Linked DNA regions of Pseudorhodoplanes sinuspersici. The protein of the gene in region 1 binds, or shares a complex with, the protein of each later gene. Links are inferred from orthologs where the notes say so. Each region holds a gene or a part of one and is shown on either strand. Other genes may lie near its edges. The genes, in order: CAK95_RS06045 and CAK95_RS13290.

Region 1 (15,176 bases):
GCTTTCACCGTCGAAACAATACCGCCGCCGGCGCGCGCAATCTCCTCGTAGCTCGCGCCCTTCAGGCGGAGTCCGAATTCATGGGCGCGATCGCCGCCATAGACGATGTGGGTATGGCAGTCGATCAGCCCCGGCGTGATCCAGCGGCCGTCGAGCTTGATGGTGTCCGCGGCCTCCCAGCCGACGGGCAGTTCCGCTTCCGCGCCGACGAAAGCGATCCGTCCGTCCTTTTCGGCCACCGCGCCGGTTATTTCACCCAGGCCCTGCCGATGCGGGGACAAGGTGGCAATGCGGGCATCGCGCCAGATTGTGTCAAAACGCATGGATTATCGCCCGGTTCTAACGAGGCTGATGTACATCTATATCGGCGGCAAATGCCGGATGTCGAGCGAGGCGAAAGGATGCAAGGCGGAAGAATGACTGTGCGGTCCTGTATTCTAGACAAAGCCTTGCTGCCGGATGGCTGGGCGGACAATGTCCGCATCGACATCGCCGCAGACGGCACGATCGCGCGCGTCCAGCCGGGTGCCGCACCGGACGGCGCCGAGCGCATCAAGGGCGTCGCCTTGCCGGGGCTGCCGAACCTGCATTGCCACGCCTTCCAGAAAGGCATGGCCGGCCTCGCCGAGCGGCGCGGTCCGGCCCATGACAGTTTCTGGACCTGGCGCGAGGTGATGTACCGGTTCCTCGGCGCACTGACGCCGGACGACGTCGAAGCCATCGCCGCTTACGCCTACATGGACATGCTGGAGGCCGGGTTCACCTCGGTCGGCGAATTCCATTATCTGCACCACGACATCGGCGGACAGCCTTATGCCGATCTCGGCGAGATGGCCGCGCGCATTGCGGCCGCCAGCAGTGAAACCGGCATCGGTCTGACGCTGCTGTCGTCTCTTTATACATATGGCGGCTTCGGCGACGCTGCACCCAACCCGGGGCAGGCGCGCTTCATCAACCCGACCGACCGCTTCCTGAAGCTGCTCGCGCGTTCGCGTGAGATCGTCGCGGTGGTTCCTCATGCGGCGGTCGGTATCGCGCCGCATTCGTTGCGCGCGGTGTCGCCGCAGCAACTCAAGGATATGATGCAGGCCGTCACGGACGGACCGATCCACATCCACGCAGCGGAGCAGACGCGCGAGGTCGATGACTGTGTTGCGGCCCTTGGCGCGCGTCCGGTGGAATGGCTGCTCGACAACGCAAACGTCGATCAACGCTGGTGCCTGATCCATGCAACGCACATGACCGACGATGAAACGCGGCGTCTTGCGCATTCGGGCGCAGTGGCCGGCCTGTGTCCGCTGACTGAGGGCAGCCTGGGCGACGGCATCTTTAACGGCGAGATGTTCCTGCATGCACAGGGGCGCTTTGGTGTCGGCACCGATTCCAATATCCAGATCGATGCACCGGCGGAGTTGCGCCAGCTCGAATATTCGCAGCGCTTGAAACATCGCGGCCGCAACATCATGACACAGCTCGAAGGCCAGTCGACCGGGCGGTGCCTTTATACGACGGCATTGGCCGGCGGTGCGCAGGCGCTTGGCCGCAAGATCGGTGCATTGGCGCCAGGCCGTCGCGCGGACATTGTGATCCTGAATGCGGATCATCCCGATCTGGCTGGAGCGCGCGACGATATGGTGCTGGATGTCTATGTGTTTTCAGCCGGGCGTTCTCTGGTCAACAAGGTCATGGCCGGCGGTGTCGATGTCGTGAGTGATGGACGGCACCGGGCGCGCGAGGCCATCGCGCGCCGCTACCGCCAGGTCGTGTCGCGTCTGTCGAACGCCTGACGATCACGCCGCCAGCCTGGCGAGAAAGTCGCGCGTCAACGTCACATCGGCTTGCGACAGGCCGTGGCTTGCCGGCAGCGTTCGGTGATCGACATTGGCGCCTGCGTGCTGCAACTGCCGCGCCAGATGCGCGGCATTGGCCGTCGGTACGATGGGGTCCATTGCACCGGACAGGATGAGCACCGGCTTGCCGCTCAGGTCCGTCGCGGGCGGTTGCGATAGCGGCACCATGGCGCGCAGCAATGCGGCGCCCGCAAGCGCCTCCGGCCGCAGCAGCAAAGTCGCCGCCGCAATGTTGGCACCGTTCGAGAAACCGAGCGCGATCGGCGCCGGCAGGCCGTATTCCTCGCGGGCTTCGCTGACGAAATCCGCAAGCTCGTTCGCGCGGCGCTTCACATCGGCCTCGTCGAACACGCCTTCGGCCAATCGCTTGAAGAAGCGCGGCATGCCGCCTTCCAGCACTTTTCCGCGCGGCGACAGCAATGCCGCGCCCGGTGCGACGATGCGGCCGAGATCGATCAGATCATTCTCGTCGCCACCGGTGCCATGCAGCAGCAAAAGCGGCGGCCGGTCTTTGTCGGTCGCTGGTTCGAAACGATGGATGAAAGACAGTTTGGTCGCGGTGGTCATGGCAGACCTCATTATTTCGAAAGAGATCTCCTCCCGCGATAATGCGGGAGGAGAAACGATCAGAGTCAGGCAACCTCGGGCAGCACCTTTTCGATGTCGCTGCGGCGGCTTTCGTAAACCGGCGGGAGCTTCAGCGATTGCCCGAGCGAAGCGAGGGGCTCGTCGATGGCAAAGCCCGGCACGTCAGTTGCGATCTCGAACAGCACATGTCCGGGCTCGCGGAAATAGACCGAGCGGAAGTAGTTGCGGTCCTTCTGCTCCGTGGTGTGCAGGCCGTGGTTTTCTGCAAGCTTCTTCACCATCGCCAGTTCTTCGGCATCGTCTGCCGCACGGAAGGCGATGTGATGCACCGATCCGCCGCCCATGCGTCCCGGCAGGAACGAGCCGGCCACATGGATATCGACAATGCCGCCGATCGCGGTATCGCCGGCCTTGAAGCGCACGAGGCTTTCCTCCCGTCCGATCTCGGTGAAGCCGAGCACGTCGGTCAGGATCGCACCCGTCGGTGCCGCATCCTTCAGCAGCAGATTGACGCTGTGGAAGCCGCGGATGGCGAATTCCGCAGGAACGTCGCCGCCTGTCCAGGCAGGTTCATTCTCGATGCCGGGAACGCCGACGATCGCCAGCCGCATGCCGTCCGGATCGCGGAAGGACACGATGCTCTCACCAAAGCGCCGGGCCGGCGCGTCATGCGCCACACCCTTCTCGACGAAGCGATGGGTCCAGTAGCCGACTGCGCCTTCCGGCACGCGAAAAACCGTCTCCTGCGTCTCGCCGACGCCGAGCCGGCCGGGCGCAACATGCTCCCATGGGAAGAATGTGAGGATGGTGCCGGGCGAACCGGCTTCGTCACCGAAATAGAAGTGATAGGTGCCGGGATCGTCGAAATTCACCGTCTTCTTCACCAGCCGCAGGCCGAGAACGCGCGTGTAGAAATCGAGATTGCGCTGAGCCGGGCCGGCAATGGCGGTGACGTGGTGGATGCCGTGGGTGTTGGTCTTGGTGGTCATGATATCCCTCCAGTGCGAGGCGCCGTTCCGGGCGTCGAATTTCATGACCAAAAGCTATTGACCTCCATTGAATAATAAATAGAAACTATGGAAACTCATAGTTTCCAAAATTTAAGCCATGCTGCCGGACCTCGAAGGGCTCGCGATCTTCGCCAAAGTGGCTGAACTGCGCTCGTTCGCGGGCGCAGCCGACGAACTTGGTCTGTCCAAACCCACGGTCTCGAAGGCCATCAGCCGGCTGGAAGCCCGGCTCGGCACCCGGCTGTTCAACCGCACCTCGCGCCGTCTCGCATTGACCGATGCCGGCCGCAGCCTGCTGGAGCGCGCCACGCGGATGGTGGCCGAAGCCGAAGCAGCGGAAAGCGAAGCGCGGGCGCAATCCGCCGTGCCGCGCGGCCTCGTGCGGCTTGCGGTGCCAATGTCCTTCGGCCTTCGCGAAGTGGCGACCGCGCTGCCGGACTTCCTTGCGCAATATCCCGACGTCTCGATCGATCTGCATCTCAGCGACGATGTTGTCGATCTGATCGGCGAGGGCTTTGACGCTGCGCTCCGTATTGCGGCGCTGCCCGATTCGTCACTGCTGGCGCGCCGTCTCTGCGCCGTGCCGCGTGTGCTTGTTGCCGCGCCGTCCTATCTGAAATCGCACGGCACACCGAAACATCCGCGCGAGCTGCAGACTCACGTGTGTCTTGGCTATGCGTATCTGCCGGTGCCGGATATCTGGCGCTTTCGAAACAGGAAGGGCGAAGAGGTCGCGGTGCGTCCATCGGGACCGCTGCGCGCCAATAATGCAGACGCATTGATGCCGGCATTAGTCGCGGGTCATGGCCTCGCCGTGCAGCCGGAATTTCTGGTGCGCGATGAACTTGCCAACAAGACGCTGGTCGTCGTGATGGCCGACTGGTCGCTGCCCGAAATTGCGCTGCATCTTGTTTTGCCGCCCGGCGGCCCGCGGCCGGCGCGGGTCGAAGCCTTGACCGAATTCTTGCGGCTCCGGTTTACCCGGCGGGATGAAACAGGCCAAAGCGGGGGCCCAGTTCAAAAATAAACCACCAGCGTTAACGGCGGACAGTCGTAGTTAACCCAATACTAATGGTTTTGACCGAATTTCCTTAATCGGAATCGGTACCTGAGTCTGGTTCGCAGCGCACAAAGGCGGGCCTGTCTCGCAGATCGGTTCATCGAAGTTGGCTCAGAAGGGCCAGAGCAACAGGTTACGCAGATGAATCCCAGTGCAGCCCGGCCCGAAGCGGCCGCAGAGCTTTCAAATCCCGGAACATGGGACAATGCCGCTGCCGCACGCGCGGCATCGATCCCGACACAGATCATCAGCTTCGCCATCGGCGACGATCAATACGGCGTCGACATCATGGCGGTGCGCGAGATCAAGGGCTGGTCGGAGATCACGCATCTTCCGCGGCAGCCTGATTCGGTGCGCGGCGTGCTCAATCTCCGCGGCGCCATCGTCCCCATCATCGACCTGCGCTGCCGCTTTGGGCAGGGACTGACGGAAGCCTCAGCCATCCACGTTGTCATTATCGTGCAGGTTGGCGCCCGCGTGGTCGGTCTCCTCGCCGATCGCGTGCTGGACATCGTTTCCTTCGATGCTGCTCAGGTGCAGCCGGTCCCCAAGATCGCACAAGCCTCGCGGATCGATTTCCTGTCAGGGCTGGTCACGGTCGATACGTCGATGATCGCGCTGATCGACCTCAACAATCTTCTCTCCTTGCCCGTCGGCGACGCGGAGCGTCCGCTGACGAACTAATCGCTCTCCAAGTAGTCCTGCGTTTCTCCGGTCGTTGAAAGCCAAGCGGTTCGAGCCTGGCTGCGATCGAAGGCATCCGTGTGTCTCAATCATCGTCCGCCGCGATCAGACGTCGTCGGAGAGAATTTCAGGGAATCTATGTCGCGCTCCGTACATAACGTGGCTCCGGGAATTGCGGTCGATGAACCGGAGCGGGAATTTACATTCTCAGACGCGGACTTCCGGAACCTCGTTCAGCTCGCCTATGAATATGCGGGCATCGCGCTGTCCGACACCAAACGCAATCTGGTCTATACGCGGGTGTCGCGCCGTTTGCGCGCGCTTCGTTTAAGCAGCTTTCGCGAATACCGGGCCTATCTCTCCGAGAACGCTCCCGAGCGCGAAAATTTCGTCAACGCCATCTCCACGAACCTGACGCGCTTCTTTCGCGAATCGCATCATTTCGAACATTTCAGCCGGCATGTCGTCGTCCCGTTTCTTGCCGGCGCTCAGCGCAATGGCGGACGCTTCCGTGTCTGGTCGGCCGGGTGTTCGACGGGCGAGGAGCCCTACACGATCGCCGCTGTCCTGAGGCGCGAAATCGGCGATGGCTGCCGTCTCGATGCGCGCATTCTCGCGACCGATATCGATACCGACGTGCTGAGGAAAGCCGCAAGCGGCGAATATCCGGCGAAATCTCTCGATGATATTCCGCGGCCATATCGCGACTATTTTCAACCGGCTGACGGCAACCGCAATGCGGCCAGTGTCTTCGCCACCGAAGATATCCGTTCGCTCATCGTCTTTCGTCAGCTCAATCTGATGGATCGCTGGCCGTTCCAGGGCAAGTTCGACGCGATCTTCTGCCGCAACGTGATGATCTATTTCGATGCGGCGACCAAGGCCAGCCTCATCGATCGCTTCATCCAAAGCATCAAACCGGGCGGATGGTTGTATATCGGCCATTCGGAATCCTTCCACGGAACGCATCCCGAGCTCCAGCTTGTGGGCCGCACGACCTACAGGAGAAAGCCATGATGAGCGCCGTGGCGGCCCGTGCGCCGGACAGGGGCAAGTTCGAACAGGATTTCGGCAGCGTCGGCACCCGGCGCATCTTCGATGCAAACACCAACACCTGGATGGTGAAGATCTTTCCGGGCGAGTTCTACATCACCGCGAATGCCGAAGAGACGCTTGTCACCGTGCTCGGCTCCTGCGTCGCGGCGTGCATTCGCGATCCGCGCCTCGGCATCGGCGGTATGAATCACTTCATGCTGCCGCAAGGCCGTTCCGGCGGTTGGGGAAAAGACTCGCAATCGACGCGGTTCGGCAATTTCGCGATGGAAAAGCTGATCAACGAATTGCTGAAGGCCGGGTGTTCCCGCGACTCGCTCGAAGTCAAGCTGTTCGGCGGCGGCAATGTGACCGACAGCAACATCGCCGTCGGCACCGGAAATGCCGAGTTCGCCTTGCGCTATGTCGACGACGAAAAGTTGCGCTGTGTCGCGCAGGATCTCGGCGGCCGTTTCCCCCGTCGCATCCATTATTCGCCGGCCGATGGAAAAGTCGTGCGGCGTCTTCTGGGCCGCGATGCGTCCGGTGCGGTGGTGCGGGAGGAAATGGAACATGCACAGCGTCTGTCGTCGCGTGCACCGGCGGGCGAGATCGAGTTGTTCGGCGATTAGGGGCTGACCATGGGAAAACCGGTACGCGTTTTGATTGTCGACGACTCCGCGCTGATCCGTCAGTTGCTGTCGACATTATTGGCTTCCGATCCGGAGATCGAGGTCGTCGGCACCGCGGGCGATCCGTATATCGCACGCGAGCGCATCAAGACGCTCAATCCGGATGTCGTGACGCTGGATATTGAGATGCCGAATATGGACGGCATCACCTTCCTGCGCAAAATCATGACCCTGCGGCCGATGCCGGTGCTGATGATTTCCACGCTCACGCAGGCCGGCGCCGATGTGACGCTGGAGGCGCTGGAAATCGGCGCCGTCGATTTCATCGCCAAGCCCTCGCATGACGCGGCGAATGCCATGCCGGCCTTGGCGGCCGAATTGCAGGCCAAGGTCAAAGCCGCAGCCCGGACGCGGGTCGGTGCACGCCCTGGCATGATCGCCAATGCCGCCGCGCCGAAACGCGTGCGCACCGTTCGCGCGCGCGACAAGATCGTCGCCATCGGCGCGTCGACGGGCGGTGTCGAAGCGCTGAAAGTCGTGCTGATGAACCTGCCCGCCGAATGCCCGCCGATCCTGGTGACGCAGCATATGCCGCCGCGCTTCACGGCGGCCTTCGCCCAGCGGCTCAATCGTGAATGCGCCATGAAGGTCTCTGAAGCCGTTCATAACGATGTGATCGAGGCCGGACATGTCTACATCGCACCCGGCTCCCATCACCTCGAAATCGTCAAGCACGGCATGGAATTTCGCTGCAGTCTGAATGACGGTCCGCCGATGACCGGCCATCGTCCTTCCGTCGATGTGCTGTTCAGATCGATGGCCCGCGTTGTCGGCCGCTCGGCGATCGGAGTCATTCTGACCGGCATGGGCAAGGACGGCGCCGAAGGCATGCTCGAGATGCGCAATGCCGGCGCCAAAACCATTGGCCAGGATGAAGCGTCATCCCTGATCTATGGCATGCCGCATGTCGCCTTCGAACGCGGCGGCGTCATGCGCCAATGCTCGCTCGTGAATGTTGCGGATGCGATTCTCGATGCCTGTGAAGGCGAAGCGGACGCAACCCGTCCGCATCGCGCGGCGCAGGCTGGATGATGTGTGGAATTTCAAAGGGCGTCCGCACTTGACGGACGAAAGGATGGTTCGGTCATGAAGTTGCCAAATGTATTGGACTTCGCCGCCGCCGCGGGTCTTCACCAATCTGTATTGGGAGAATTGAAGGCGTCCGGCCGTGTGCAAATCGACGCTTCCGGAGTCGAGCTGATTTCGTTGCCCTGCATGCAGGTCATTCTGGCGGCAACGCGCGAAGGCGCGGTGATCGTCAATCCGTCGCCGGCTTTTTCGGAAGCCTTCGAAACATTGGCGCTCGATCTGGCGACGGCCGTCGAGTTCCGGAGCGATCCGGCGCCGATCGAAGAGCCTGTCCAGGAGCTCATCCAGGAGCCCATGCAAGCGGCTCCGGGTATCGAAACGTCCGACACTTCGAGCGGCGAAGCGATGAGCCTTCGCATCATGACCATCGACGATTCCAAGACCATGCGCGACATGCTGATGCTGACACTGGCCGATGCCGGTTTCGAAGTGCTCCAGGCTGTCGACGGCCAGGAAGGTGTCGACATGCTCGAGAAAGAGAAAGTCGATGTCGTCATCACCGACATCAACATGCCGCGGATGGATGGCTACGAGGTCGTCCGCCAGTTGCGGATGCGACCGGAGCATCAGAAGACCCCGATCCTGGTGCTGACGACCGAAAGCGAAATCGAGAAGAAGAAAATGGGCAGGGATGTCGGCGCAACCGGCTGGCTGGTGAAGCCGTTCGATCCGGATCGCCTTGTCGAAACCGTCCGCAAGGTCGCCTGCTAATCCTCCGAACGAATTAAGGAATCAAACCATGGCCAGTTTGGAGCAGTTAAAGCACACCTTCTTCGACGAATGCGCCGAAGGGATGCAGCAGATCGAGCAGGGCCTGAGCGACATTCGCGACGGCCTCGGCGCTGACGATACGGTCAACGCGGTTTTCCGCGCCGTTCATTCCGTCAAGGGCGGGGCTGGCATCTTCGGCTTCGAAGGCCTGGTCGGTTTCGCCCACGTCTTCGAGACGACGCTGGATGCGATCCGGCGCGGCGATCTGGCGGCGACCACGGACGTCATCGACGTTCTGCTCATGTCGAGCGACATTCTGTCCGATCTCGTGCAGTTCTCGCGTGCGGGCGAGGCCATTCCCGACGGTTTCGGAACCGAATGCCGCCAGGCGCTGGAACGTTTGATCGGACAAGACAGCGCCGCGGAGGAAGAGGCAGCGCCCGCCGATTTCGACGATCTCGACTTCGTTCCGGTCATGGTCGATGCCATGGGCGACGACGATGGCATGCGCAGCTACGAGATCGCGTTCACGCCGCAGCCGGACATGCTGAAGAACGGCACCGATCCGCTTCTTCTCATCCGCCAGTTGCGCCAACTGGGCGAACTCGAACTCCAGGCAAACAGCGACAGGCTGCCGGCTCTTGCGTCGCTGCAGCTGGACGTTCCGTATGTCGCATGGACTGGTACGCTGCGCTCCACGTCGTCGAAAGCGCAGGTCGAGGAAGTTTTCGAATTTGCTTCCGACTGCGACGTGACGATCACCGAAATCGGTGGTTTCGAGCCGGTTGAAATGCCTGGCATGGCCGAGGCGATCATCTCTCCGCCGCTGCAGCCGGTCGCAACAGGTCCGAACCTGACCGAAGCGGTCGTGCAGCCCATCGCATTCGAACGTGAGGCTCCGCCGCCTGCGCCGCGTCCGGCCGCATCCACGCCTGTGGCCATGGAATCGGCCGAGCCGAAGGCGCAAGCCCGCGCCACCAAGCCGGCGGCGACCACGACGCGTATTGAACTCGAGAAGATCGACCGTGTCGTCAACATGGTCGGCGAGCTCGTCATCGCCCAGGCGATGCTGGGGCAAATCGTTCACGACCTGCCGGAAGGCGTGAGCGATCGTCTGTCGCAGATTCTCGATGAAGTTGTCCATCACACGCGCGAGCTGAAAGACGGCCTGATGTCGATGCGGGCGCAGGCTGTCGGCACGGTGTTCCAGCGCATGCCACGGCTGGTGCGCGAGACGGCGGTGAAGGTCGGCAAAAAGGTCCGGCTCGAATTGTCCGGCGAAACCACGGAAGTGGATCGTTCGATCATCGAGCGCCTGAGCGATCCGCTGACGCACATCATCCGCAACTCGGTGGACCACGGTATCGAAGCGCCGGCGGCCCGTCTTGCGGCCGGCAAGCATGAAGAAGGAACCATCCGCCTCTCTGCCGGTCATCGCGGCAGCCGCATCGTCATCGAAGTCAGCGACGATGGCGCCGGCATCAATACCGAGCGCGTCCTGAACAAGGCGCGCGAGAAGGGTCTGGTCGCCGCCGATGCCGTGCTGAGCGAAGACGAGATCAACAATCTCATCATGATGCCGGGCTTCTCGACCGCCGAGACGATTTCCGACATTTCAGGCCGCGGCGTCGGCATGGATGTGGTGCGCACCAATATCCAGGAAATTGGCGGGCGGCTGTCGCTGAGTTCGGTCCGCGGCAAGGGCATGACCATCCAGTTCTCACTGCCGCTGACGCTGGCGGTCATGGACGGCATGGTGATCAAGGTCGGTCGTGAAACCTATGTGATGCCGATGTCGGCGATCGTCGAATGCCTGCGGCCGCCGCGCTCATACATCAACAATCTCGTCGGCACACGCGGCATGCTGCAACTGCGCGGCGAACTGGTGCCGCTGGTCTATCTCGGCGACCTTCTGGATATCTCGTCTTCGGAAGTCGCCGGCGAAAGCGTTGTCATCATCACCGACGCAGGTGAGGGGGCGCGGCTCGGCCTGGTTGCCGACGAGCTTTGCGGACACCAGCAGGTTGTCGTGAAGAGCATCGAGGAAAGTTACGGGCCGGTTCCGGGCGTGGCCGCTGCCACGATTCTCGGTAACGGAAGCGTTGCGTTAATTCTTGACGTCGAAAAACTCTCCGATCTGGCGGGCGATCCTGTTCAAGGCACGGTGACGGCGCTGCGCGGCGGCGTCGCCGCAAAGGTTGCGTAAAGATCAATAGGCTATTCGGGTCGACCACATCACGTGTCGTCCGTTGATAAGGGAACAACAACGATGCCAAATGCTGTGGCACTGAAAGTTCTGGTGGTCGACGATCAGGACAGCGTCCGCAAGATGACCTGTTTGACGCTGGAGCAAATGGGCATCCGGCATATCCATGAAGCGGAGAATGGAATCAAGGCGATGGAAATCGCATCGCTCCAGCCGCTCGACCTGATCATTTCGGACTATTACATGGACCAGATGGACGGACTGGATCTGCTGCGCGCCGTGCGCGGTCATCCGGTGGTGCGGCGGGTGCCGTTCATCCTTTTGACCGGACGCGGCGACCGCGAGCTTGTCGTCAAGGCCGCGCAAGCCGGCGTCAATAACTATCTGATCAAACCCTTCACCGTTGCCATTCTGAAGCAGAAGATCGAACAGGTCATGGGGAAGCTGGCGTAATGACGGCGGATGCGGCCCGGTTGGCCGATATGACGCAATCGCCGGAGCCGGTGGCGGCGCAAGGCAGTCCGACAGCGGATATCGCAGCGTTGCTGGGTGTGCTGGCGACGCTGTTTCTGGACAATGTGCGCAATCTGGATGACACCGTCACGCAGGTGACCGATCTCGTCATGCGGGAAGGCCGCCCGAGCCGCGAATTGATCGTCACGCTGCAGAGTTTCGACCGTCTCAAGCAGGAATTTGAAGCATTGAGCGGCGCGCTGGCGCGTTACGCCGCTTCGACCACCAATGTTCCGCTCTTCGGCGAGGAGCGTGTGCAGTTCGACCGAGGCGTGATCGATGCGATATCGCTGGCCGATCTGAAAGACCGTTTTCATGACCGGATGGACAATACGGCTTTGCCGCCGCTCGAATTCCCCGAGCCCAATGCGGCCGAACTCGAGGTGGATATTATTTTCTAGCGCGAACGCTAGCCGACCGATTCGCCGATCTTCTTCGTGCGATCCAGGATTTTCTGCAAACCGCTGGTCATCTCGATCACCTGATCGGGACGAAGATCGCGATAGTTTTTCTGTTTGGCCAGCAACAGCGCATCGGTGTGGCAGGCAACCACATCCGCGTCATAAGGCGCGCCGGCTTTGACGTTATCAAGCACCTGGCACAGATTGTCGGCAACGAAGGTGATCAGTTCGAGACCCATTGTCGTCCCGGTATCGCGGAGCTGGCAGCATCGGCGATAGATGTCGTTGAGCTCCGAGGCTCTCTGACGCCCATCTGTCATGGTCTTGAATGCCGCCGACAGCTCCTTCACCTCCCGATCAACCCAATCGACGAATTCGTCCTTGAAGCCGTCGAGCTGCGACAGTGCCTGTTCGATAGCGAGCTCCTTGGGGACACCACCGGGCCGCCGTGCCATTTGCTGGAAGCGTGTGTCCACGGAAAAAATCCGGACATTGGGATTCGGGTTGGGCGTTTCAGTCATTCTTGTCCTGCCCGTGCGGCCATGAACAGACTGTCGATATCATCCTGATCCAGATTGGGCTCGGTCTTCTCACCAATCTCGATGCTCTTGTCGCTGGCTCTGCGTCCGACGCCGGTGGGATAGCCTTCGATCTTGAAACGGCGGTCCGGTCCGAAATATGTCGGGCAATCGATGAATTGCCGGCGGTCGAATGCGACCCAGGCCAGCCGATCGTAAAGCGTCGTCGGCGACATCGGCTTGGCCACCACCATGCTGACACCGGCGTCCCGCGCTTTCTTGACGGTGCCTTGCTGGGCATCGCTGGTCATGAACAGGATCGGCAGCGTGCGATTCTCATTATCCGAATTGCGGCGGATCGCGTATGTCACGGCCAGTCCGTCATGCGGCGGCAGTTTCGCGTCGCAGATCAGAATGTCGATCTTCTGATGTGTGAGCGCGGCCAGAACGCCGCCTGCATCACCCACTTCGAGAATTCTGTTGGCGCCAAAGCCGCGCAGCATGCCGTAGACGATACGGCGCGTGTATGAGCCGGCGTCAGCGATAAGGATTGTCAAATCGCGAAGATTGACGGTGCCGTTTTTCATGGCTCGTGATTGTGTCGAGGAGGGATCAACCCCGCATCCGGGAAAGGGTTTTGACGATTCGAAGACGCAACGATAACAGCGCGATCGTGCGATTAATGGCTGATTAAGGATAATGGTTCGTTAACAACGGGCGCGGACCGGAGGTGAGCTTTTTTCGTTCCTTAAAGGGAGGAAGCCGCCATTGTCATGATCGTTAGGCAAATATTAGCAGGCGTATGCGTATTTTCCTCTATTGCGATGGGAAGTTTTAGGTTTTCAGCAACCGAAGTGAAGAACGTCTTGACGCGGATACAGCCACGGTGAAGTGCCTTTGGGCCCTATGGTGGAACTGCTCGATCGTTGAAACTGCCCTTGCGACGCTCTGCAACCTTGAATTGAATAAATTCCTCTCCCGCGCGTTGGTGCAGAACCGCCTTACGGCCGGTCGGCATTTGTGCACAGACAGGAGGGCATTGTGCGAGACATTGCGATGACCGCAACAGCCGCTCGGATGAAAGCCGGACAAGCGACGCATTGGCGAGCAATTATAGCGGCATCGATCGGCAACGCTCTCGAGTGGTTTGATTTTGTCATCTATGGATTCTTTGCAGCGACAATTGCCAAGCTGTTCTTTCCGGTCGGCAACGAAAAGATCTCGTTGCTGCTTGCGTTGGCGACATTCGGCGTAACATTCTTTATGCGCCCGCTGGGTGCGATCGTGCTGGGCAGTTTTGCCGATCGTTATGGGCGCAAGGCAGCCCTGGTTCTGACGATGCTGGCCATGATGGTGGGAACAGCCATCATCGCCTTCGCACCGACCTACGCGTCGATCGGCATCTTTGCGACTTTCCTGATTGTCCTGGCGCGTCTCATTCAAGGTTTCTCGGCCGGCGGAGAATTCGGCAGTGCAACGGTGTTTCTTGCCGAACAAAACCCCTCGCGACGCGGCTTTTACTCGAGCTGGCAATTCGCGAGCCAGGCCGTCACCACCATTCTGGCAACGGGCTTTGGCGCAGCAATGGCCGGGTTGCTCGATCAGAGCCAGCTCGAGGCATGGGGCTGGCGCCTTCCCTTTTTCGCCGGTCTCTTGATCGGACCTGTCGGCTATTACATCCGGCGGCATCTCGATGAGACAAAGGAATTCAAATCGTCGGTCATCAGTCAATCACCGTTGCGCGAGACGTTGGTCGACAGCAGGAAAATGCTCATAATCGCACTTGGTGCCGTCATTCTGTGTACGGTTGCGATGTACACGATTTTGTTCATGCCGATTTACGCCACGCGCCAGCTCGGATTGCCGGCATCCGGCAGCTACATGGCGACCTTGATCACCGGTGCCATTCAACTCGTCTTGCTGCCGATATTCGGCGCGTGGTCGGACAAGATCGGCCGTACACCGGTGGCGATCGTATCGGCGATCATTCTGACGCTCGCCGCTTATCCGCTGTTCGTCTGGCTGGCGTCGTCGCCGACCCTGCAGACGCTCATTATCGTGCAGGGCGTGATGGGCGTGCTGATGGCGGGCTATATGGGTTCACTGCCGGCCTTCATGTCGGAGCTGTTCCCGACGCGGTTGCGCACCACGGGCCTGTCGGTCAGCTACGCTTTCGGGGTGGCGCTTTTTGGCGGTTTTGCACCCTTCATTAACGCCTGGTTAATCCAGATCACCGGCAGCAATGTGGCGCCAAGCTACTACCTCACATTTGCAGGGATTGTGAGCCTTGCAGCGATGTTTGCCGCGCGTCGGGCCGGCTTTCGGTAAACGGCGCTTCAGCAGAACTGAAGCAGAAGTAACTACTTTTGAGCGTGAATATCGGAGCGTTCTTTAAGAAATACTGACTAGTGTCACACACGAGAAAGTGAATATTCACATACCGGCGTCGATGACCAAGCTCAGATCGGCCACGTTGGAAGCGAGCAATCGTATCCAGGCCAAAATTCTCGATCAGACGATCTATTCGGAGCTCGTCGGTGCGCTTTACAGCACACCGAAATCGATCCTTGCTGCGACATTAGCCGCAATTGGTGTCACAATCATTGCGCGTACGCTCAGCGGCGACAACTTTTACATTTTCGCAGCGATTTCTTTTGCGTTAATCGGCATCTGGCGAAGCAGTGCGAGCTATTTCTATTTCCAGTGGGGCGACAAGCCAAGAACCAGGGCATCCGTCAAGCGCTGGGAATTCGTCGCGCTGATCGGGGCCTGGTCATTCTCCGCGCTTGTGGGGGTGACTGGCGCCTACACCACGGTTGCCC
Region 2 (14,912 bases), 1.5 Mb from region 1 along the record:
CGGTCAGTTGCCGCCATCCCTGCTCTGGCATTGCCCAAGGATCAGGGCGCTTTTGCGGCGCGTGCCCCCAGGAGGGTTTCATACATCAAACCCGCCACCCCGGCAACGATGGCCACGTCGGCGAGGTTAAAGACATACCAGTTGAAGGTGAATGTGGCCGTGGTCAGGTGCAGGAGGACAAAATCCACCACCGCCCCGTGCGCCAGCCGATCGACCGCGTTGCCGATGGCACCGCCGATGATCAGGCCGAGCGAGACCGCCATCAGGCGGTTTTCGGCCCGCGCCAGCCACCCCCACAGGAATACCGCGGCCACGATCTTGAACCCCAGGAGCAGCATCTGGCCAAGCGCCGAATTCTGCGCGAACAGCCCGTAGCTGATGCCCTTGTTCCAGACCAGCACCAGATCGAGAAAGGGCAGCACCGGAACCCGGTCGCGCGAGCCGAGATCGAAGGCATAGAGCAGCCACAGCTTGCTGGCCTGATCGAGCAACGCAGTGACCAGCGCAGCGGCAACACCGTCGCGGGTGAGCGGGCCCCAAAGATAATTGGCAAGCTTCATCATTGCAGCATGGAGAGTGAATGTAGGGCGGATTAGCGAAGCGTAATCCGCCGTTTGTTCGACGTGGCGGCGGGTTACGCTTCGCTAACCCGCCCTACACCTCACCGCAAGCCATTGAATTACTCCGCAGCTTTTCGCAGCGTGTCCCATTCACGCAGCGCCTGCGCGTCGCGCGGGGTGACCTCCGGATATTGCGGGTCTTCGCCGACGCTTTCCGAGATCTTCCACGAGCGCGCGCATTTTCTGCCATGGGCCCGCTCGGGCACGACGGCAACGCCGCGCACATCGTCGAGGCGGAAGGCCTCGGCCGGTCCCTCGCCGTCCACCAGCGTCGCCGCCGAGGTGATGCAGATTTCAGCCAAGTCAGCATCGACGATCGCAGCGAACAAATCCTGATCCGAGACATAGACCACCGGCGCCGCTTCAAGCGACGAACCGATCCGTTTCTGCGCGCGCTCGAGTTCGAGCGCACCAGTGACGACGCGGCGGATGCTGCGGATCTTGCGCCACTTCTCGGCCAGCGCATCGTCGCGCCAGGCCGGCAGAACATGCGGAAATTCCTGCAGATGCACGGACTCCGCATCATCGCCGTAACGCGACAGCCACGCCTCTTCCGCGGTGAAGCAGAGCATCGGCGCGAGCCAGATCACCGTGCAGCGGAACAGATAATCGATCACGGTCAGCGCCGCCTTGCGCTTGTGCGACGAGATCGGATCGCAATAGAGCGTGTCCTTGCGGATATCGAAATAGAAGGCCGACAGCTCGCTGGTCATGAAGGCGTTGAGCAGCGCGAAGATGCGCTTGTAATCGAAGGCGCGATAGGCCTCCCTCACCGCCACATCGAGTTCGGCGAGCCGGTGCAGCATCAGCCGCTCCAGCTCCGGCATCGCATCGGCCTTGACGCGCTCGTCGTCATGGAAATGCGCGAGCGAACCGAGCATCCAGCGGATGGTGTTGCGCAGCTTGCGATAGGTCTCGACCGTGCCTTTGAGGATTTCCGGCCCGATACGCAGATCGTCGGCATAATCCGACGCACACACCCACATGCGCAGGATATCGGCGCCGGAATTCTTGATCACGTCCTGCGGCGCCGTGGTGTTGCCGAGCGACTTCGACATCTTGCGGCCGTTCTCGTCGAGAACGAAGCCGTGCGTCAGCACCATGTCGAAGGGCGCAACGCCGCGCGTGCCGCAACTTTCCAGGAGCGACGACTGGAACCAGCCGCGATGCTGGTCCGAGCCTTCGAGATACATGACGACGTCGTCGCCCTTCGGCTTGCGTTTAATGCTCGCAAGCTGCGGGAAATGCTTCGGGTCTTCCAGCACGAATGCGTGCGTGGAGCCGGAATCGAACCAGACATCGAGAATGTCGTCGACCTTCTTCCAACCTTCCTTCGCACGATCGCCAAGGAAGCGCTCGGCAGCACCTTCCGCATACCAGGCATCCGCGCCTTCCTTTTCGAAGGCATCGCCGATGCGTTTGTCGACCGCCGGATCGTTCAGGATCTCGACCGAACCGTCGTTCTTCTCCTTGATGAAGACGGTGATCGGCACGCCCCAGGCACGCTGACGTGAGATCACCCAGTCCGGCTTGCTCTCGATCATGCCGTTGATGCGGTTCTCGCCGGCCGGCGGCACCCATTGCGTTTCGGCGATGGCGTCGAGCGCGCGTTCGCGCAAGGTATCGCCCTTGGCGGCAATGCCCTTGTCCATCGCAATGAACCATTGCGGCGTGTTGCGGAAGATCACCGGCTTCTTCGATCGCCAGGAATGCGGATATTGATGCTTGAGACGGCCGCGCGCGATGATGTTGCCGGCCTCGACCAGCGCCTTGATCACCGCGTCATTGGCGTCGCCCTTATCGCCTTTGTCGTTGATGACGCGCCTGCCGGTGAAGCCCGGCGCCTGCGCGGTATAGGCGCCGTTTTCGTCGACGGGATATGGGATAACAGTACTGATGCCATCGGCTTCGAGATCGCGGGCGTAATCCATCCAGATTTCAAAGTCGTCGCGACCATGGCTTGGCGCCGTATGCACGAAACCTGTACCGGTATCGTCGGTGACGTGATCGCCGGCCAGCAACGGCACGGTGAAGTCGTAGCCCATCGCGCGCAGCGGATGCGCGCAGGCGAGATCGGCGAGATCATCCGCCGGTACGTCGGCGATCTTGTCGTAGGCAGCAACACGCGCCTGTTTGAACACGTCGCCGGCGAGATTGTCCGACAGGATCAACAGGTCGCCCAACTTCGCCCAGTTATCTGGCGCAGCGTCGGTGATCTTGTAAAGGCCGTAAGCGATCTTCGGCGAATAGCTGATCGCGCGGTTGCCCGGCAGCGTCCAGGGCGTGGTGGTCCAGATCACCACCGATGCGCCGTCGTATTTCTTCTCCAGTTCCTTGTGGCGCTTGCCGCGTGCGGAGCGCACCGGGAATTTCACCCAGACCATGTCCGAGGTGTAATCCTCGTATTCGATTTCGGCTTCGGCGAGCGCGGTCTTTTCGACCACCGACCACATCACCGGCTTACTGCCGCGATAGAGGGTGCCGTTCTTCGCGAACTTGATGATCTCGCGCGAGATCTGCGCCTCGGCCGGGTAGCTCATCGTGGTGTAGGGATGATCCCAGTCGCCCTCGACGCCGAGGCGGATGAATTCGGCGCGCTGCACGTTCAGCCAATGCTGCGCATAGGCGCGGCATTCCTGACGGAAGGCGATCATCGCCTGCGGATCGCTGAAATCCGGCTTGGTCTTGCCCTTCGAACGATAGTTCTCTTCCTCGACCCGCCATTCGATCGGCAGGCCGTGGCAGTCCCAGCCCGGCACATAATTGGAGTCGAAACCGAGCATCTGCTGGCTGCGGGCGACGACGTCCTTCAGCACCTTGTTGAGCGCGTGGCCGATATGGATGTTGCCGTTCGCGTAAGGCGGGCCGTCATGCAGGATGAATTTGCGGCGCCCCTTCGCGGCCTCGCGCAGCTTGCCGTAGAGGTCCTCCTCCTTCCAGCGCTTGAGCAGCATCGGCTCGCGCTCGGGCAAGCCGGCGCGCATCGGAAATTGCGTTTGCGGCAGGAACAGGGTCTCGGAATAGTCGCGTTCAGGCTTGGTCATGTCGGGGGCTCTAGGATGCGGGCCGTGTGTAGCAGGGGGTGCTGCAACGCGCAAAGACGTATGACTTTTTCTCCGTTCGTCCCCGCAAAAGCGGGGACCCAGAAAGTCTGGATTCCCGCCTTCGCGGGAATGAGCGGACGGAGCTAATTCATGCCCAGCGGTGGAAAAGCATCGCCCGACCGCTTCAGGGCGTCGCGGGCGCGCTCCGAATCGATGGTCATCTGCGAAACCAGCGCAGCGATGCTGTCGAATTTCTCCTCCGGCCTGATCCAGCCGATCAGCGCGACATCCACGGTCTTGCCGTAGAGATCGCCGGAAAAATCGAACAGAAAGGTTTCCAGCAGCGGCGCGCCATTATCGAAGGTGGGACGGCGACCGAAACTCGCCACCCCGTCATAGCGTTTGTCGCCGATCCCGACCCGCACCGCATAAATGCCGTGCTTCAGGCCGCAGGCCGGGTCGAGCTTGAGATTGGCGGTGGGAAAGCCGAGGTCGCGGCCCCGCTTTTCGCCGTGGATCACCTCCCCGGACACGAACCAGGGATAGCCGAGCAGTTCGGTCGCCTCGACCACGCGGCCGGCTTCGAGCGCTGAGCGAATCGTTCCCGAAGACACCGGCCGCCCCTCATCCTCCAGGGGCGGCGCCACATCGACCGGGAAGCCATAGCGGGCGCCGGCATCCTTCAGAAAGGCCGGCGATCCGCCCCGCCCCTGCCCGAAATGGAAATCGAAGCCGATGGCGACGCCGCTCACCGCCAGCCGCTCCACCAGGATTTTCGAGACGAATTGCTCGGCCGGCAGGCTGGCCAAAGCGGCGTTGAAGGTCAGCACCACCGCGCCGTCGACTCCGGTGGCCGCCAGCAGCCGCAGTTTTTGCGTTTCGTCCGACAGCCGGAACAGTTTTTCGTCGGCGCGAAAGTAGGAGCGCGGATGCGGCTCGAGCGTCAACACCGCCGCCGGACGGCCCGCCGCCGCGGCACGGCGCTGCGCCAGCGCGATGACCGAGCGGTGGCCGCGATGCACGCCGTCGAAATTACCGATGGCGACGACCGCAGTGCGCAGTTTGGCAATGTCGGGCCCGTCGTCACGGACGACGACGAATGGCTTGTCCTTCGAGACTGGCGGCATGTCTTATACGGCAGGATGAATGAATGGCCGCACGGTGTCGGCCCGGTGGGCAGCCAAGTCAAGACAGGCCGGCTTTCGGCCGGGAGGGGACCGAGACGATGGCCTCCCCGTCCAGCACCAGCATGTTGTCCACCAGCGCCTCGCAATGCAGCTTCACCTTGCGCCCCTCACGGACCAGTTCCGTCACCTCGACAATGACGTTGACCACATCGCCGATTTTCACCGGCGCATGGAAATTCAGCGTCTGCGAGCGATAGACGGCGCCTGCGCCGGGCAGCCGCGTGCCCAGCACCGCCGAAATCAGGCTGGCGGTGTAGAGCCCATGCGCGATCCTCTGGCCAAAGCGCGTGCCGGCGGCATAGGTGTCGCAAAGATGGATCGGATTGTCGTCGCCCGAGACATTGGCGAAGCCGACGACGTCAGTCTCCATCACCGTCTTCATCAGCGTTTCGCGCATGCCGACGGCGAGGTCCTCGAAGAACAAGGTCCGGACCATGCGCGGGTCGACGGCGGCTTTGGTGGGCGTTGCGTTCATCAAAAATTTTGCCGGTCAGTTAACAACACGTAAGCAGATACTACCATCGGCTGCGTATAATGCACGTTTTTGGCGATTTTCAGCGTCGCGCAAATTTTGAGGGATTAACGTGTTTTTCAACGCACACGGCTACCGTCGCCACTATTGGACTGATGCCCAAGATGCGGAGCCGCAACGTAGCGGACCGCAGTGACGGAGCTGCGACGATGCCGGTCAACTTCGCGATGCCCATTCTGGTCGTCGACGATTACAACACCATGGTCCGTATCATCCGCAACCTGCTGAAGCAGATCGGCTTCCAGGATATCGACGACGCCTCGGACGGCACCTCGGCGCTGCGCCGGTTGCGCGAGCGGCCTTACGGCCTCGTCATCTCCGACTGGAACATGGAGCCGATGACCGGCTACGATCTTTTGAAGGAAATGCGCGCCGACCCGCAGCTTGCGAGCGTGCCGTTCATCATGATCACAGCGGAATCGAAAACCGAGAATGTGATCGCTGCGAAACAGGCCGGCGTGAACAACTATATCGTCAAGCCGTTCAACGCGCAGACGCTGAAGGCCAAGATCGAAGCGGTTTTTGCTGACCAGACACAGGCGGCTTAGTTCAGCAAAATCAAGACCGCTGAGCTACCACTTCAACCGTCTTGCAATCGCCCGCGGCTTGCCGCCGGCCGCCACCAGCACGCGCTCGACCGCATCGGGATCAGGATCATCGCGGCCCCCGAATTCGGCCGCGTGGATGCCGGCGGTCACGAACATGCAATCGATGCCGTAGGCGGTTGCGCCGGCAAAATCGGTACGCACCGAATCGCCGATCGCCAGCACGCGCTGGCGATCCACCGCTTTGCCGCGCGCGTCCTGCGCGAGCTTGAGCGCCAGATCGTAGATCGGCGCATAGGGCTTGCCGGCATAGAGAACGTCGCCGCCCATCTTCACATAGAGATCGGCGATCGCACCGGCGCAATAGAGAAGCGTGTCGCCGCGTTCGACAACGACATCGGGATTGCCGCAGACCATGAATAGATCGCGCGCACGCATCGCCTCCAGCATCGGGCGATAATCGTCCGGCGTTTCAGTATCTTCGTGGAACAGGCCGGTGCAGATCACATAATCGGCGCTCTCGACCGGCGCGAAACGCACATCCAGTCCTTCGAACGTCGCGAGATCGCGCTTCGGCCCGATATGCAGAATGGTCTGCCCCGGACGCTGCACGATCACGTTGCGCGTCACATCGCCGGAGGCGACGATGGCATCGTAGATGCTGCGCGGCGCGCCGAAATGTTCGAGTTGCGCTGCGACCACGCCGTTCGGACGCGGCGCATTGGTGATCAGCACCACGGTTCCGCCGCCCTCGCGAAAACGCGTCAGCGCCTCGCAGGCCTCCGGAAAGGCAGCGACGCCGTTATGCACGACCCCCCAGACATCGGACAAAATGACATCGTATTCCGGCGCAAGAGCCGCCAAGCTTTCGGAGAAAATGGTCAAGGGGAACCCGATCGATGACAGAGAGGCTGGTCGATTGGATCGGAACCGATCCAAGATCAGCGTGATCTAGCGCGGCGACGCGCCGCCGTCACGCCGGATTGCGGGGGGTTACATCGCCGCGTGAGCCACAAGGCCGCCCATGACCGGAGATGGCGCCGATCGCTGCGGCTCCGCGGTGCCGGTCCCGGCCGCCGGGGCCGGATCGGGCCGTTGTGCCGGACCGGCCTGCAACGCTTCCGCCCGGACGGGGCGCGGCGCCGAGAACAGGAAGCCCTGGCCGAAGCGCACATCGTAATCGAGCAGATCGATCACCGTCGCTTCGGTCTCGATCCGCTCTGCAATCAGGCTGATGCCGTGACGGCCCAACAGGTCCGACAGATCGGCGGCGTGAATGTCGGATGACGAACTGCCCTTGCTGAGCAACAGGTCGGCCGGCACCTTGACGAAACGCACGCCCATATCGGCCAGGTCGCGCGGTCCCATGCGCAGATCGGTGACTCGATCCATGGAGAAGCGGTATCCGAGCGAGCTCAGCGAAGCGAGGCTCTCCTGTTCCAGCGGTCCCAGGCTGCGTAGCGAGTCTTGCGTGAATTCCAGCGTGAGCGCGGTCGTCAGTGCGCGGTTCGCTTCCAGGAAGTCATAGAATTGCCGGAAGACGTCGGTGTCGTTCAGGGTCGGCACCGACACGTTGCAGAACAAGCCGATTTCGCGATTCTGCAACAGAAGGCGTCGCAGCACCTGCACGCAGCGGAAGAGCTGTACATTGTCGATGCGGGCGAGCAGATTGGCTTTCTCGGCATGTGCCAGGAAGTCGGCCGGCAGAATCAGCGTGCCGTCATCCCTCCGCAATCGCGTCATCGCCTCGTAATAGCGCACCTTGCGTTGCGGCAGTGTCAGCACCGGCTGCAGATAGAGATCGATCCTGTTTTCATCGATGGCGGTGCGGATGATGTCCGCGATCTCGTCGTGCTTCTTGCCTTTGAACGGACCGCTTGCCGTCAATGCATCGACCGGCGGGGCAGCCGCGACCGCCTGAGCCGCGACCACATGCGGCCGCGTCGCGTCGTCCTGAGACGCTGCGACGGCAACGGGCATTTCGGCCGCGGCCTGTGCCGGCGCTGCCGCAGCCAGTGCGGCCAGGATCGCCGACGGTTCCTCTCGCAGCTCGGTCAAGCGCGTTTCATGGTCGGCAATGGTCTCGGCCAGCTGCTTGAGCAATTCTCCAAGCTCACCGATCTCGGCGGCCAGCGCCTCGTTCGGACCCGGCGACCGCCGTGCCGCTTCCTGATGTTCGATGGCGATCTGGCGCCGGGTCATTTCGGCGACCTGACGCGCAAGGTCCGCCGTGCCGCGCGAGAGATCGGCAATCTGCTTGCCGACAAGATCGCGATCATGCAGCCGCGCCGTCACCGTATTGTACAGAGCAAGACCGGACATAGCAGCCAGCGCCAACAGGCTTGCTTCGGTTCCGGAGAGACCAAAGACCAGATAACCGACAGCACCGAGCGACGCTGCGATGACAACAACGCAGATCGCAATAAATATCGCCGTCAGCCTCAGCATCGAAGTCCCATCGCCGGGGGATACAAGACGGCCCTCCGCCGCATGATTCGTCCGCCCGAGCATTACTGTCCACGAGCGGCACGACAAGCGCAAGCGCATCGGCAACACAGTCCGCAACATCAATAGGTTAGTTGCGCGGCGGAACAATCCAATAGCCGATATGCGCCGGCCGCCCACCGTGCTGCCGCGGCAACTCGATGATAACGGGATCGCCCTCGGCGCCGAATGTCTTTCGCCACTCGTCCACATAGGCGAAGGGCAGGCCCACCTCCCAGATGACAATCGCGCCGCGCTTCTTCACGTCGTTCATATCGATCCAGGGACTGATCGCCGGCCGGCCATGCACGATCACATGCGGTCGATCCGGCGAATAGACCGCGACATTGTTGGCGGCGAATTCGGTGCCGGCGACATAACGAAGCGGCGTTCCGGTTTTCTCCCGCCATATCTCTGTCATGCGGGTCGCCAGCGCCTGACCGGGAAATTGCGTGGCTTTCGGACGCGTCCGGACATGAGGTTCGGCGATCCAGACACCGATCCAGATGGCCGGGGCCAGCAGGAACAGAAAGATAAACCCGGCGGCGAAAAGCTGCTTGCGTTGCGGGTCCGACACCGGCCCGAACCAGAGCAACGCGGCCAGCGGCAGAAACGACCACAGCGGATATCCCCATGTCGCGATCGGCGCCCGGCCGGTGGCAATGCCGATCAGTGTCACGACCGCGAACGGGCCGAATGCGAGCATCGTGACATAGCGGCGGGCGAAGGAGCCCGATTGCCGCACGGGTTCCGATCCGGCCTGGCGGGGAAATAACGTGAGGCCCAACAAGACCCAGGCCGGAAATGTGAAGAAGACCTGACTTGCGACCCATTGCAGCGGCAGCGTGATGAACTGATACGGATACAGGACGGCCTTGGCGCGATCGCTCACATAACGCATCGGCAGAAAGCCGGAATCGATCAGCCACCACGCATTCGGGGCGATCACCACAAGAAAGACCGCCGCCATGACATAAGGCCCGGGCGTGCGAAGACTGCGGCGTGCGACTGGATCGATCAACAGGAACAGCGCGATGCTGACCCCAAGCGCGAAGGCCGCGTATTTCGACCAGAAGCACAGCGCCATCATGGCGCCGGCGAGCATCCAGTTCAGCATCCGGCCGGAAACGAGGGCGCGATACAGAAACAGACCGGTCAGCGCCCAGAACGGCAATTGCATCTGGTCATGCGCGAATTTCACGGCCGAATAATTGTAGAAATGGATGCCGGCCAGCGACAGCGTCGCGATCAGGGCTTGCACTGGGCCAACGATGTCGCGCGAGAGCAGATACACGCCGATGAAGCAGGCCACGACCGCGAGCGGGCCGAGCGCATAGACGACGCCGATATGGCCGGTGATGCGATAGCCGAGATCGGCCAGCCACCATGGCAGCGGCGGATGCTTCCAGTAGCCGAGCTGCCATTCCTTGCCGAGCGCCAGGTCCTCGGCGAGATCGAGCTCCAGATTGGAGCTCGTCAAAAGCGGCAACAATGTCCACACGACGAGGTGCGCACCGAGGACAATAGCGAGCGTCTGTAAAGGCTTGCGGGCCGCAAAATCGACGACCGAGGCGAAAAACCCGCCGTCTGCTACCGCCGTTCTCGCATCCATGCCGCTGTCGTAGTATGCCAAGCCACCCGGCCTCGACGCCCGGAAGGGCTGGCCGGGCGCATGAGTGCCCGGCAAAACCTGACCCGTCAACCGAGGGGACGCTGGGCCGCACCGGATTTTGAGTGATGAACGAACCTGATATCTCCGTGGTGCTGCCGGCTCATAACGAAGCCGGCAATATCACGCGCATGACCGCGACGCTTGAACGCATCCTGAAGGACCAGGGGCGTTATGAGATCGTCTTCGTCGATGATGGTTCGGACGACGACACGCTTTCAGCGATCCGTGATGCGGCAGCCGGCAGTTCCTCCGTGCGCTATCTGTCGTTCACGCGCAATTTCGGCCATCAGGAAGCGTTGCGCGCCGGCCTTCGTCATGCGCGCGGCCGCGCCGTGATCGTGATGGATGCCGACTTCGAGCATCCGCCCGAACTCATTCCGCAATTGATCGCGGCCTGGCATGACGGGGCGAAAGTCGTCGCAACCAAACGCGAAGACGGCGACGCATCGCTGCCGCCGATGAAGAGCTTCACCTCGAAGCTCTATTACAAATTCCTCGATGCGATCGGCGATGTGCGGATCGAGCCCGGCAGCGCCGACTTCATGCTGCTCGACCGTAATGTGGTGAACACCATCAACAATTTCGCCGATCAGGATGTATTCCTGCGCGGCACCGTGCGCTGGTTCGGCTATCCGACGCGGACCGTCACCTTTTCGCGCGGTTCGCGGACCTATGGCAAAAGCAAATACACGCTGAAGCGAATGATCGATCTCGCCGTCACCGGCATCGCGGCGCACAGCGTACAACCGTTGCGGCTGGCGATCTGGCTCGCGCTCGCCGCGGCGGCGATCGGTTTCCTGCTGGTCGTCTATTCTGTCGTCAGCTTTTTCTTTATCGAGAGCACCGTCACCGGCTGGACTTCACTGATGGCGACGGTGGCCATCCTCGGCGCCGCGCAATTGCTGGTGCTTGGCATCATCGGCGAATATGTCGGCCGCACGCTGCGCGAGGCCCGCGGCCGGCCGACTTATGTCATTGCCGAGACCGAGACCGATCTCGTATCGGGCGAGGCTTCCGCGAAGCTCGTGCAGAGCGCGGAGTGAGCCCTGCTTATCCCTCCCCTGAAAGGGGAGTGAAGCGAAGCAGACGGGGTGGGGTCATCCCCCACCCGGCTCGCCGCTCTGCGGCTTGCCACCCTCCCCCGCAAGCGGGGGAGGGATAAGAAGGCGCTAAGCCACGGCCTTGATCACCCTCGCAGTCTTCTCGAAAATCTCGCCGATCTGCGCTTCGCTGACGATCAGCGGCGGCGACATGGCGAGCGAGTCACCGACCGCACGCAGCATGAGGCCTTCGTCATGGAAGCCGCGCTCCATCGCCTCGAAGCCGCGCATGCCGACGGCGCCGGGCTTCGACGACAGATCGATGCCGACGGTGAGGCCAACGCAGCGGATGTCGAGCACATGCGGCAGGCTCTTCAGCGACATACAGGCGTCGTACCAGAGCGGCTCGAGTGTCCTGGCGCGTTCGAACAGACCTTCGTCGCGATAGAGATCGAGCGCCGCGAGACCGGCCGCGACCGCGAGCGGATGCGCCGAATAGGTATAGCCGTGGAAGAACTCGATCGCGTGTTCGGGGCCGTTCATGAAGGCCTGGTGGATGTCATGGCGCACCAGCACGCCGCCCATCGGCACCGCGCCCGACGTCACGCCTTTGGCGAAGGTGATCATGTCGGGGATCACGCCATAGCGTTCGGCGGCGAAGGCGTGGCCGAGACGGCCAAAGCCGGTGATCACTTCATCGAATACCAGCAGGATCTTGTACCTGTCGCAGATGGCGCGCAGCCGCTGCAGATAGCCTTTCGGCGGCGGCAGCACGGCGGTCGATCCGGCCATCGGCTCGACGAACACCGCGGCGATGGTGTTGTCGCCATGCAGAGCGACCAGATGCTCAAGGTTGTCGGCGAGATGCTCGCCCCAGTCCGGCTCGCCGCGCGAGAAGGCCTGATGCTCGCGATTATAAGTGTGCGGCAGATGATCGACGCCCGCCAGCATGGTGCCGAAAGCCTTGCGGTTGTTGCCGAGGCCGCCGATGGACATGCCGCCGAAGCCGACGCCGTGATAGCCGCGCTCGCGGCCGATGAAGCGCGCCCGCTGCGCCTGCCCGCTCACATTCCAGTAGGCGAGCGCGATCTTCATCGCGGTATCGACCGCTTCCGATCCGGAATTGCAGAAAAACACGTGGTCGAGATCGCCCGGCGCCAGGGCGGCGATGCGGCTGGCCAGTTCGAAAGACTTGGGGTTAGCGTACTGGAACGGCGGCGCGAAATCCATTTCCGCCGCCTGCGCCTGGATCGCCTTGACGATCGGCTCGCGGCTGTGACCGGCATTGGTGCACCACAGGCCGGCGGCGCCATCGATGATCGCCCGTCCGTCCGGAGCGTAATAATGCATGTCCTTGGCGCGCGAGACCATGCGCGGCCGCGCCTTGAAGGCGCGGTTGGCCGTGAACGGCATCCAGAAGGCTTCAAGGTCGTTGGGGATGGTGCTGGCTTGGGGCTTGCGAACGGCTTGGGTGCTCATGGCGGCCTTTCTCGGCCTCATGGTGAGGAGCAGCGCGTAGCGATGCGTCTCGAACCATGGGGCCGCCCTCGTCCTTCGAGACGGCGCTTCGCGCCTCCTCAGGATGAGGGCGGATTGGGTGACAAAGCGACACGGCGCTGGTACCACGCCGCTTAAATCAATACTGACTTATATCCATGAGCGACAAAAGCAACAAACTGAAGGCGCGGCTGCCGCGCGGACTTGTGGACCGGACCCCGGCCGATATCGCCGCCACGCGGGCGATGCTGGAAAAAATCCGCAAGGTCTACGAGCATTATGGCTTCGACCCGGTGGAGACCCCGGCGATCGAATATACCGACGCGCTCGGCAAGTTCCTGCCCGATCAGGACCGCCCGAACGAAGGCGTGTTCTCGTTCCAGGACGACGACGAACAGTGGATGAGCCTGCGCTACGACCTGACCGCGCCGCTCGCGCGCTACGTCGCCGAGAATTTTGACGCCCTGCCCAAGCCCTACCGCAGTTATCGCGAGGGTTATGTGTTCCGGAACGAAAAGCCGGGACCGGGCCGCTTCCGCCAGTTCATGCAATTCGATGCCGACACCGTCGGCTCCGCTTCGATGGCAGCCGATGCCGAGATCTGCATGATGGCCGCCGACACGATGGAAGCGCTCGGCATTCCGCGCGGCAGCTACATCGTGAAGGTCAACAATCGCAAAGTGCTGGATGGCGTCTTGGAATCCATCGGCCTTGGCGGCGCCGAACATGCCGGCAAGCGGCTCACGGTGCTGCGCGCGATCGACAAGCTGGATCGTCTTGGACCCGATGGCGTGAAACTGCTGCTCGGTGAGGGCCGTAAGGATGAAAGCGGCGACTTCACCAAGGGCGCCGGGCTGACACATGAGGCGATCGACACCGTGCTCGCCTTCACCGCGGCGAAGGGTGAAACGTCGCACGCCACCGTTGCCAATCTTGCCAATGTCGTTGCGACGTCGAAACAAGGCCTTGAGGGTATCGATGAATTGCGACAGATCGCTGCACTCGTTGCAACCGCAGGCTACGATGATCGCGTGATTGTGGATTCATCTGTCGTGCGCGGTCTCGAATATTATACCGGCCCGGTCTACGAGGTTGAGTTGCTGATCGAAACCAGGGACGAGAAGAACCGCCCGGTCCGGTTCGGCTCGGTCGGCGGCGGCGGACGGTACGATGGTCTCGTCTCGCGGTTTCGCGGTGAACCTGTACCCGCGACCGGCTTTTCCATCGGCGTGTCGCGCCTCGCCGCTGCTCTCGCGCTTGTGAACAAGGCCGATACACAACCAAATTTCGGTCCCGTTGTCGTCACGGTTTTCGATTCTGATCGAATCGCAGATTATCAGCAGATGGTCGCGGAGCTGCGTCAGGCAGGAATCCGTGCCGAGCTGTATCTCGGGTCAGGGAAATTCGGACCGCAAATGAAATATGCCGACAAGCGCAACGCGCCCTGTGTGGTGATCCAGGGCAGCGACGAGAAGAACGATGCGGCGGGCGAACAGGTGGTGGTGAAGGACCTCATTCTGGGTGCCGAGCTGTCGAAGCTGGAAAAAGGCCGCGACGAATATCTGCAGAAGCAGGCCGATGCGCAGCGCAAGGTGCGGCGCGACCAGATGGTCAAGACCGTGCAGGAGATTTTGGCGCGGCACGGCGTCAAGACGATGATGGCGTGATGTCGTCCCCGCGAAGGCGGGGATCCTATTGAAACGTCACGGCGTATAGATCCCCGCCTGCGCGGGGGACGACCGTTATCCCTCACACCGCCGAGACATCATCCTCAGACGCCAGCGAAACGCATTCCATCACCCGATTGACGTCGATCGGATGCCCGACCACCTGTTCGGCAACATCGAATGTATTGGCGACGCCGCGCAGCGAAACCAGCTTGCCGCGTTCGAAGCGCATGAAATGCGCAAAGCCGTACCGGATCAAACGGCCGGTATCGCGCTGACGTGCGCGGATCCACCCGCGCGTTGCGACGCGCTCGCCGTCGGTCAAGGTCTGGTCGAATTCGAAATCAGTGACATGGAAGTAACACGGCATGACGCGCGTGATCACTTCGATCACCGCCTCCTTGCCATGGCGTGCACCATAGAAATCGAACTGGTCGACCGGGCCGGCCAGAAACCATTCGATCCGATCGTCGAGAATGGCATTCAGCAATTCAAGGTCGCGCGCCCGATAGGCCGCATAGAAAGCAGCGACGCAATCGCACAGATGGGACGCAGGACCGGCTACGCCCGGTCCGCTGACATTGACCACGGCATTCATATTGCAATGACATCCTCGGAGCTGCT

What was found.
Region 2: the proteins of CAK95_RS06045 (region 1) and CAK95_RS13290 are in contact, whole or in part, in a solved structure (PDB 1A0O), measured with the Escherichia coli proteins. The link is inferred for Pseudorhodoplanes sinuspersici from one-to-one orthologs.

What each region holds. Positions count from the first base shown.
Region 1 is NZ_CP021112.1:1,208,410-1,223,585, reverse strand. Bases 8,382-11,333 are described here. They hold CAK95_RS06045 (chemotaxis protein CheA), read left to right. Parts: upstream 8,382-8,744; coding sequence 8,745-10,922; downstream 10,923-11,333. Other genes in these bases: CAK95_RS06040 (response regulator), read left to right, coding at 10,986-11,333; CAK95_RS29850 (response regulator), read left to right, coding at 8,382-8,716. In the rest of the region: hutI (imidazolonepropionase), read right to left, coding at 1-323; CAK95_RS06090 (formimidoylglutamate deiminase), read left to right, coding at 417-1,787; CAK95_RS06085 (alpha/beta hydrolase), read right to left, coding at 1,791-2,417; CAK95_RS06080 (ring-cleaving dioxygenase), read right to left, coding at 2,483-3,427; CAK95_RS06075 (LysR family transcriptional regulator), read left to right, coding at 3,546-4,475; CAK95_RS06070 (chemotaxis protein CheW), read left to right, coding at 4,650-5,192; CAK95_RS06065 (CheR family methyltransferase), read left to right, coding at 5,331-6,209; CAK95_RS06060 (chemoreceptor glutamine deamidase CheD), read left to right, coding at 6,206-6,856; CAK95_RS06055 (protein-glutamate methylesterase/protein-glutamine glutaminase), read left to right, coding at 6,866-7,948; more of CAK95_RS29850, read left to right, coding at 8,351-8,381; more of CAK95_RS06040, read left to right, coding at 11,334-11,375; CAK95_RS06035 (hypothetical protein), read left to right, coding at 11,375-11,836; CAK95_RS06030 (hypothetical protein), read right to left, coding at 11,845-12,312; CAK95_RS06025 (response regulator), read right to left, coding at 12,354-12,941; CAK95_RS06020 (MFS transporter), read left to right, coding at 13,411-14,682; CAK95_RS06015 (putative bifunctional diguanylate cyclase/phosphodiesterase), read left to right, coding at 14,804-15,176. UniProt on the Escherichia coli protein: Involved in the transmission of sensory signals from the chemoreceptors to the flagellar motors. CheA is autophosphorylated; it can transfer its phosphate group to either CheB or CheY.
Region 2 is NZ_CP021112.1:2,754,471-2,769,382, reverse strand. Bases 4,544-7,231 are described here. They hold CAK95_RS13290 (response regulator), read left to right. Parts: upstream 4,544-5,532; coding sequence 5,533-5,931; downstream 5,932-7,231. Other genes in these bases: CAK95_RS13280 (EAL domain-containing protein), read right to left, coding at 6,922-7,231; CAK95_RS13285 (TIGR01459 family HAD-type hydrolase), read right to left, coding at 5,956-6,813; CAK95_RS13295 (MaoC family dehydratase), read right to left, coding at 4,850-5,326; CAK95_RS13300 (bifunctional riboflavin kinase/FAD synthetase), read right to left, coding at 4,544-4,791. Also shown: lspA (signal peptidase II), read right to left, coding at 42-563; ileS (isoleucine--tRNA ligase), read right to left, coding at 680-3,664; more of CAK95_RS13300, read right to left, coding at 3,808-4,543; more of CAK95_RS13280, read right to left, coding at 7,232-8,376; CAK95_RS13275 (glycosyltransferase family 39 protein), read right to left, coding at 8,504-10,024; CAK95_RS13270 (glycosyltransferase family 2 protein), read left to right, coding at 10,150-11,127; omega-aminotransferase AptA, read right to left, coding at 11,254-12,603; hisS (histidine--tRNA ligase), read left to right, coding at 12,780-14,288; CAK95_RS13255 (nuclear transport factor 2 family protein), read right to left, coding at 14,371-14,886; CAK95_RS13250 (nuclear transport factor 2 family protein), read right to left, coding at 14,883-14,912. UniProt on the Escherichia coli protein: Involved in the transmission of sensory signals from the chemoreceptors to the flagellar motors.